One region of the Arthrobacter tumbae genome, then DNA from elsewhere that is predicted to be linked to it. Evidence: riboswitches for the same ligand, from Rfam matches in the RefSeq annotation. Region 1 holds a riboswitch; each other region holds the start of a gene.
What was found. Region 1 has a riboswitch for S-adenosylmethionine ahead of JOD47_RS01270 (aminotransferase class V-fold PLP-dependent enzyme). Riboswitches for the same ligand answer to the same signal wherever they lie in the genome.
Positions count from the first base shown of each region.

Region 2: linked by a shared signal. The riboswitch ahead of metX (homoserine O-acetyltransferase MetX) and the one ahead of JOD47_RS01270 (aminotransferase class V-fold PLP-dependent enzyme) in region 1 are both predicted to bind S-adenosylmethionine.
Region 3: linked by a shared signal. The riboswitch ahead of JOD47_RS09235 (ABC transporter ATP-binding protein) and the one ahead of JOD47_RS01270 (aminotransferase class V-fold PLP-dependent enzyme) in region 1 are both predicted to bind S-adenosylmethionine.
Region 4: linked by a shared signal. The riboswitch ahead of JOD47_RS07225 (bifunctional o-acetylhomoserine/o-acetylserine sulfhydrylase) and the one ahead of JOD47_RS01270 (aminotransferase class V-fold PLP-dependent enzyme) in region 1 are both predicted to bind S-adenosylmethionine.

Region 1 covers NZ_JAFBCC010000001.1:270,151-272,344, forward strand. Annotated here, with positions in the region: gene hisN (histidinol-phosphatase) at 99-923, shown strand; SAM riboswitch class IV at 981-1,095, shown strand; gene JOD47_RS01270 (aminotransferase class V-fold PLP-dependent enzyme) at 1,137-2,194, shown strand, end outside.
Region 2 covers NZ_JAFBCC010000001.1:2,966,452-2,968,645, forward strand. Annotated here, with positions in the region: gene JOD47_RS14020 (VOC family protein) at 41-682, opposite strand; SAM riboswitch class IV at 1,054-1,186, shown strand; gene metX (homoserine O-acetyltransferase MetX) at 1,204-2,194, shown strand, end outside.
Region 3 covers NZ_JAFBCC010000001.1:1,911,044-1,913,237, forward strand. Annotated here, with positions in the region: gene JOD47_RS09230 (aliphatic sulfonate ABC transporter substrate-binding protein) at 1-350, opposite strand, end outside; gene JOD47_RS09235 (ABC transporter ATP-binding protein) at 478-1,302, opposite strand; SAM riboswitch class I at 1,308-1,405, opposite strand; gene map (type I methionyl aminopeptidase) at 1,502-2,194, shown strand, end outside.
Region 4 covers NZ_JAFBCC010000001.1:1,512,702-1,514,895, reverse strand. Annotated here, with positions in the region: gene aceE (pyruvate dehydrogenase (acetyl-transferring), homodimeric type) at 1-780, shown strand, start outside; SAM riboswitch class IV at 918-1,033, shown strand; gene JOD47_RS07225 (bifunctional o-acetylhomoserine/o-acetylserine sulfhydrylase) at 1,077-2,194, shown strand, end outside.

The DNA.
Region 1 (2,194 bases):
ACCGTCCCTGCGCGGTGCTGACCGTGGGAGCCAGCGCTGAGCGCGTCCGCTTCCGGACCTCCCGCATCTGCGCACCCTGACCATATAGGTTGAAGAGTATGAACCTCCAGAGCTACAACGATGACCTCCGCCTTGCCCATGTAATGGCCGACTCCGTAGACGACCAGACCATGTCCCGGTTCAAGGCGCTGGATCTGGCGGTAGAAACCAAGCCGGATTTCACCCCGGTCACAGACGCGGACAAATCGGCCGAAGAGGCAATTCGCGGGCAACTCTCACGCGCGCGTCCACGCGATGCCGTACTGGGTGAGGAATACGGAAGCAGCGGCGCCGGCTCCCGGCGGTGGATCATCGATCCCATCGACGGCACCAAGAACTTCGTCCGCGGTGTACCGGTATGGGCCACCCTCATCGCACTGGTGGACGAGGGCCGCCCGGTCGTCGGCGTCGTCAGCGCCCCCGCTCTCGGAAAGCGTTGGTGGGCTGCAACGGGAACCGGCGCGTTCATGGGTAAGTCGCTGGCCGCAGCCAGCCGGCTCCGGGTTTCGAGCGTATCCCGTCTAGAGGACGCCTCGCTCTCCTACTCGAATCTGTCCGGCTGGAAAGAGCGCGGCAATTTTGACGAGTTCGTTTCGCTCACCGACTCTGTGTGGCGCACACGCGCCTATGGCGACTTCTGGTCTTACTGCCTTGTAGCTGAGGGTGCCGTAGACATTGCCTGTGAGCCTGAGCTCAACCTGTATGACATGGCGGCGCTGGTCCCCATCGTCACAGAAGCCGGCGGCCGTTTCACCTCACTTGAAGGCGCGGACGGGCCGTTCGGCGGGAACGCGCTGGCCACCAACAGCACACTGCACAATGACGTCCTGAAGATGCTCAACCCGTCGCTGGACGATCTGCTTCAGGAAAGCGCCGGCGCCTGAGTTTATTGCGTAACACAACGGGCGGACGGGCCCAGCCTGCCTTAGTCTGAATTCCTAGGTCACGAGTGCCAGCGTTAAACCCCGGTTTGCTGGCCGGCAACCCTCCTTCCGCGGCGGGGTGCCCCGGGTGACGACCTGGCCGGGCCAGAACGTGGTTCGGCAAGCGCGGGGCCTACCCAGTCAGGTCCCCTGAACCACCGTGGGGTATCTCCTGTGAGCAACACACTTCTTGAGAACGAACTTTCCGCTGCACCGCTGGCGTCAGTGGTGGGCGCTGAGCTTCAGGCGCCGCTGGTTGACGGTACTGCCGTCCGCTACGTGAATCTGGACTATGCCGCTTCAACGCCGGCGCTGCAGCAGGTCAATGATTATGTGCAGAGCGTTCTGCCCTATTACGCGAGTGTGCACCGGGGAGCCGGCTACGCCTCGCAGATTTCCACATCGCTCTACGAGAACGCCCGAAAGACGGTGCGGAGTTTTGTTGGCGGCAGGGAAGATGATGCGGTCATCTTCACCCGCAACACGACCGATTCCCTGAACCTTTTGGCCGGATGCCTGCCGGAAGACGGCGAAGTCCTTTACCTCGATCTGGAACACCATGCCAATCTCCTGCCCTGGCTGCGGCTTCCTCATCGTGGACTCGTCGCCGCGGGAACGATCGAGGAAACTCTCGCCGCTGTGGAAGAGGAACTGGAATCCGGCGGAATCAGCCTGCTTGCCGTAACGGGCGCCTCGAACGTGACCGGCGAAGTTCTTCCCATCGACCGGTTCGCAGCGGCGGCTCATGCGCACGGTGCGCGGATCGTCGTCGACGCAGCTCAGCTTGCTCCCCACCGACGGCTGGATCTACTTCGCGACGGCATCGACTACGCGGCTTTCTCCGGCCACAAAATGTATGCACCGTTCGGCGCCGGCGTTCTGGTCGGCAGAGGCGACTGGCTCGATACCGGAACGCCCCACCTTGCCGGCGGCGGCGCAGTGAAGGCCGTGAAAGTGGATTCGGTGTCCTGGACAACCGGCCCCGCGCGCCACGAGGGCGGGTCACCGAACGTCCTGGGCGCAGCTGCGCTGGCACAGGCAACAGAGGTCATCGCAGCCCTGGATGCGCAGGCCTGGCTGACGCACGAATCAGAACTTAGGGATGCACTCGTGGCAGGGCTCAGCGACCTTGCCGGCATCACGGTCCACCGCATCTTCGCGGACAGCACCGATGCAATCGGCGTGGTGAACTTCTCTGTCAACGGCTACGACGCCGGGCTCGTGGCAGCCTA
Region 2 (2,194 bases), 2.7 Mb from region 1:
GTTTCGGGAGCCTGCGAACCAGTCCCGCGAAAGTCCCGCACTAGATCCGGACTGCACCCTTCGGCGTTTCGAACGCTACTGACATGATGCCGGGCGTGCCGTTGGGAGCGATCCACTCGACGTCGACGTCATCCAGGGGGTGGCTGACGGGAGTGCCGAGCCATTCCGTGACGCGTTCAGCGGACCCGGCGATGGTCAGTGCGCTGAGGCGCGCTGACGCGGCCCGAGCGTGGGACGGGTGAAGGGATTCCGTGCCGTCGTCCCAGCGAATCATGTAGGGGACCTGGGGGTCAGCGATGAGGCCCTTGATGCCGATCTGCTGCCAGGTCAGCTCCTGCCCGTCGGGGAACTTGCGGTTCCCGGGAACGGCACTGCGGCCAAGGCGATCCTCGAACGGTGCGAGGTCATCAACGGCAACACACCAGCCCATCCAGCCGCCGCCTGCCTCGGACCGTGCCCGCACAGCCTGGCCGAACGGAGCCTTGTCCGATGCGGGATGGTCGAGGACTTCGACGACCTCGAGGTACTGGCCATTGACCAACGGGACAATCATGTTGCGGGTACCAAACCGCGGGTGTACTCCACCCTTGACGAATTCAACACCGAGGGCGTCGGCAATCCGTTCCGCAGTAGCAGTCAGACCGTCGGGTTCGCAGGCATAAGACACATGATCCAGGCGCATGGCCCCATTTTGGCACTTTGTGATGGACGCCTCGACTAAGGGTTACCTAAGTCACATTCAGGTGGCGGGTGCCACAAGCAAAACCCAAGGTCAGAGCCGGATAGTTGCTTCTGACAGGTAGCCCGGTTCCGAGACCGCCGGAGCTTCCTGCCCGGGACGCCCACTGGGCCTCCCCCTTGAGTGGGGCCGACCGTTTTCCCATAGACGAGAGCGGCCCCACTCAAGCATCTTTGGCGGTGCCGGCCATCGTGAGCGCCGGCCTTCGGGCGCCGGGTCATCGTTTCGCCGCCCGCCCTCGTGAGCGCCGGCCGACTTTCACCGCACGTCACAATAGTTGCTCTCACCCGGGCTGGTCGGGTTTGCTTGAACGAGGTAACGAGTGACAGTGCGGCGGGTTCTGCCCGCCATCAGCCCCGGCTTGCTGTCCGGCAACCCTCCCTCGCGGCGGGGTGCCCCGGGTGACGACCAGGCCCTGCACGCAGTGTGCAGGAGCAAGCGCGATTCAGTAAGGCGGCAGGGTTTTGACAGGCATCACCACAGCGGTTCCGCAGCCGGAAGCGGAGATTGTTGACGGCGTCGTCGTGCAGCGGCTCCGGATCGGCCCGCTGGCGCTGGAAACGGGCGGGAATCTGCCTGACGTCGTCCTTGCCTACGAGACATGGGGCACGCTCAATGCCGATGCCTCCAACGCGGTGCTCATCGAGCACGCGCTCACCGGCAGTTCGCATGTAGCGCGCGGTGAGTCCGCCGAGGATGGTTGGTGGGACGGGCTGGTGGGTCCGGGCAGGACAATCGACACGGACCGCTACTTTGTGGTGTCCATCAATATGCTGGGCGGCTGTTACGGGTCCACGGGGCCGGCATCGCTTGACCCAAATGGGCTGCCGTGGGGTTCACGGTTCCCCTTTGTCACCATCCGCGATTCCGTCCGCGCCGAGGCCCTGCTCGCAGACCTGCTCGGCATTTCCTCCTGGCACTCGGTGCTGGGCGGGTCGATGGGAGGCGCGCGGGCGCTGGAGTGGGCCGTCACTTATCCCCGGCGGGTGCAGCGGTGCGCTGTCATTGCGTGCGGGGCGGCGAGCACGGCGGAGCAGATCGCCTTCGCGCAGACGCAGGTGCAGGCCATCCGCCTCGATCCGCGGTTCACCGGGGGCGACTACTACGGAAGCGCCGGTCCCGAGGATGGGCTGGGCCTTGCCCGGCGCATCGCGCACATCACGTACCGTTCGGAGGCTGAACTCGTGCACCGGTTCGGCCGGGCAGCGCAAGGTGTGGAGGAGCCATTCGGTTCTGCGGTGCCGGGCGGGCGCGGCCGGTACCAGGTGGAGAGCTACCTGGATCATCAGGCGGAAAAGCTGGTCCGCCGGTTCGATGCCAACAGCTACGTCATCCTCACCGAAGCGTTGATGAGCCACGACGTTGCCCGTGACCGTGGCAGTCTCAGCTCTGCGCTCGCTGACACCACGGCCGAGTTCTTTATCGCCGCTGTGGATTCCGACCGCCTCTACTGGC
Region 3 (2,194 bases), 1.6 Mb from region 1:
GTTTTGATGGGTGAGCCGTTGGCGCGGGCCATCAGCGCTGCCGAACCGGCCGTTGAGGCAACATCAGCTTCACCGGCGCGGAGCAGTTCGTTGGCCTTGTTCGAACCGGCGGACTGGACCCAGGTGACGGTGACGCCCTCGTCCTCCAACTCGGCCTCGAGCCAGCCCTGGTCCTTGATGATGAGGCTGAGCGGGTTGTAGGTGGCGAAGTCGACCGTCAGTTCTCCGCCGGTCTGGGCTGCTGCTTCGCCGACGGACCCGTCGGCGTTCTCGCCGGCAACGCAGCCGCTGAGGGTCAGGGCCGCGATGGCGGCTGTGGCGGCGATCTGGATACGGGCTGTGCTCTTCATGGTGATCCTTTTCGGAGAATGCGTGGGGACGGTATGCGTTGTGTTCTGGGGTATCGGCGCGGTGGCGGCACGTTTGGGCGCCACACGCGCCGGGATGCGGCTCTGCGGACTAACCGCAGGTGCGCGGTTAGTGCTGGTGGCTGTCGACGCCGAGGCTGCTCAGCAGCGAACTGCGTAGCGCGGCAAGTTCGGCTGAGCCGCGGTCCCGCGGACGGTCACCCGGAACCTCCAGCACGCGGCTGATGGTTGCACCCTGGAGGTCCGGTTCCTTGGCGAGGACGATCACCCGGTCGGCGAGTTGTAGCGCTTCGTCGACATCGTGGGTGACCAGCAGGACCGTGGTCGGAGTGGTTTGGTGGATACGCAGCAGGAGGTCCTGCATCTTCAGCCGCGTCAGGGCATCGAGAGCGCCGAAGGGTTCGTCGAGGAGCAGGACACCCGGGTTGCGTGCCAGTGCACGCGCCAGCGATGCCCGCTGGGCCATGCCTCCGGACACTTCGCGGGGCCGGTGACCGGCGAAGCCGCCCAGTTCCACGAGGCCAAGGAGCTCTTCCACCTTGGCCTTGCCTGCCGCCGAGCTGGTTCCTTTCGGCAGACCGATTGCGATGTTGTCCCGCAGCGAGAGCCAGGGGAGGAGACGGGGTTCCTGGAAGGCGACGGCACAGCGGGGGTCGATCCCGTCGACCGCAGTGCCGTCGATGAGTACTGCGCCGCTGGTGGGTGCGTCCAACCCTGCCGCGGCTCGCAGGAGGGTCGATTTCCCGCAACCGCTGGCGCCCACAATGGCGAGAACCTCACCTGCTGCAACCTCGAGGTCGATGTCGCGAAGCACCACGTGCTGCTCGCTACCGCTCCCGAAACTTCGGGTCAGCGAAGAGAAAGTCAGCGGCAGTGTCTGGTTGCCCTCGGTGGAAGTGGCCTGGGTACGGTGCGCTCGAAGAACGGTGCTCATGTATGACTCCATCGCTCCTGGCAGTAGCACCCGTTCTCCTGCAAGCAGGTAAGGGTTGCTGCGGCGTCAACGATCCAGGTCTCTCGGCCGCTCGGGATGGTGGAATTCCACTAAACGCCTTTACCTGGGGCCGGCGCAATATGTGTCGTAACAAAGCAGTGGTCCATCCGGACATCGGCTGCGTGAGAGGGTCATCTACATGATTGAAATTCTGAATCCGAGCGAGTTGGCCAGGGCGAAGGAAGCGGGCGCGTTGGTCGCCAACATCCTGCAGACGGTGAAGAGCCGCAGCACGGTCGGGACAAACCTGTTGGACATCAACCAGTGGACCAAAGCGATGATCGCTGAGGCAGGCGGGGTGTCCTGCTACGTCGACTATGAGCCGCCGTTCGGGCGCGGGCCGTTCGGCGCTTATATCTGCACGTCCGTCAATGATGCCGTGCTCCACGGCCTGCCCCATGACTACTCGCTTGCCGACGGCGACCTGCTCTCCCTGGACCTCGCCGTCTCCCAGCGCGGAATCGTCGCAGACTCGGCTATCAGCTTCATCGTTGGCGAGTCAGAGCCGGCGGAGAGCGTTGCGATGATCGATGCCACCGAACGTGCACTGGCTGCAGGGATTGCCGCCGCCAGACCGGGCGCGCGTATCGGCGACATCTCCTCTGCCATCGGTTCAGTCCTCAGTGCAGCGGGATATCCGATCAATACGGAATTCGGGGGTCATGGCGTCGGGTCGACAATGCACCAGGACCCACACGTGGCAAACACTGGACGGCCCGGCAGGGGATACGTCCTGCGCCCGGGGCTTCTGCTGGCGCTGGAGCCGTGGGTCATGGCGGACACTGCAACGTTGGCTATGGACGCCGACGGGTGGACGCTCCGTAGCGCTACA
Region 4 (2,194 bases), 1.2 Mb from region 1:
CGCACCACGCTCACCGGCGAAGGCCTCCAGCACGCCGACGGACACTCACCCATTCTCGCTTCCACCAATCCAGCCGTTGTCACCTACGACCCTGCCTACGGGTATGAGCTGGGCATCATTATGCGCGCGGGGCTGGAACGCATGTATGGCCCGGATTCCACAGATCCGAATGTCATGTACTACCTGACCGTCTACAACGAGCCCATCATCCAGCCGCCGCTGCCCGAGGAGTTGGATGCCGACGCGGTGGTGCGCGGCCTCTACCGGCTGAAACCAGGCAACGACGACGACGACGGCGGCCGGCCGAAGGCGCAGATCCTCGCCTCAGGCGTAGCAGTGCCCTGGGCGCTCGAGGCGCAGGAGCTCCTGACGGATCACTGGGGGGTCTCGGCTGACGTGTGGTCGGTGACCTCGTGGACCGAGCTGCGACGCGACGCACTCGCCGCCGAGGAGGAAGCATTCCTCAATCCCGGCGCTGAGGCCCGCGTTCCCTTCGTCACCCAGCAGCTGGGTGAAGCGCCGGGACCAATCGTGGCCGTTACCGACTATATGAAGGCCGTTCCGGACCAGATCCGCCAGTTCCTGCCGCAGGATTTCGCCACGCTCGGAGCGGACGGGTTCGGCTTCTCCGACACGCGCGCCGCAGCCAGGCGGTACTTCAAGATCGACTCCCACTCCGTCGTCGTACGCACTCTTCAGCTCCTCGCGAAGCGGGGAGAGGTCGACGCCGACGCCCCACGCCAGGCAATGGAGAAGTACGCGCTCCTCACCCTCCCCTGACGTTTTTGTCGCCTAGTTGCGACCTAGAACCACTTTTAACTGCAACTAGGCGACAAAAACTTCAGCAACTCAACCCGTGGATTACATGGAACGTCATGTTCGTGCCGGGGGAATACTCCTGCGCCTACACTGGCCACGGTCATGAGTGCCAGCGCGAAGCCCCGGCTTGCTGGCCAGCAACCCTCCAGCTGCGGTGGGGTGCTCCGGGTGAAGACCTGGCCGCCCGGCACCAGCCGGACGGCAAGCGCGGCCCGCGGTGCTCCCACCATGCCGGGCCCATGCCAAAGGAGCCTTGAATGTCCAACCAATGGTCTTTCGAAACCCGCCAGATTCACGCCGGACAGGAACCGGACAGCACCACGGGTGCCCGTGCCCTGCCGATCTACCAGACCACGTCGTTCGTCTTCCCCAGCGCCGAAAGCGCCGCCAACCGGTTTGCCCTTGCCGAGCTGGCTCCCATCTACACGCGAATCGGAAACCCCACGCAGGATGCGGTGGAGCAGCGGATCGCCAGCCTGGAAGGCGGACTGGGCGCGCTGCTGCTCAGCTCCGGCCAGGCGGCGGAGACCTTCGCCATCCTGAACGTCGCCGAGGCGGGTGACCACGTGGTTGCCAGCCCCAGCCTGTACGGCGGCACCTACAACCTGCTCGCCCATACGCTGAAGAAGTTCGGCATTTCCGTCACGTTTGTGGAGGATCCGGACAATCTGGAGCAGTGGCGGGACGCTGTGCAGCCCAACACCAAGCTCTTCTTCGCGGAGGTGGTTTCCAACCCGCGGCAGGACGTGCTCGACATTGAAGGAGTGTCCCGAACCGCGCACGACGCCGGTGTGCCCCTGATCGTGGACAACACCCTTGCCACGCCTTACCTGATCCGACCCCTGGAGTGGGGTGCGGACATCGTTGTCCATTCGGCCACCAAGTACCTGGGCGGCCACGGCACCGCGATCGCCGGCGTAATCGTCGATTCCGGTAGGTTCGACTTCGCCAAGGATCCCAGCCGGTTCCCCGGCTTCAACACGCCGGACCCGACATACAACGGTCTGGTGTACGCGCGGGACCTGGGTGCCGACGGTGCCCTTGGGGCCAACCTGTCCTACATCCTCAAGGCCAGGGTTCAGTTGCTGCGGGATCTCGGCTCCGCGGTGTCCCCGTTCAACGCCTTCCTGATTGCCCAGGGCCTGGAAACCCTGAGCCTACGCATGGAGCGGCACGTCTCCAACGCCACGGAGGTAGCCCGGTGGCTGGAAGCACGTGAGGACGTCGAGTCGGTCGCCTATGCCGGACTGCCCTCGAGCGCCTGGTACGAGCGCGGCCGAAAGTACGGCCGCAAGGGGATCGGTGCCATCGTTTCCTTCAACCTGGCCGGGGGCGCGGAGGCCGGCAAGCGCTTCGTGGATGCCCTTGAACTGCA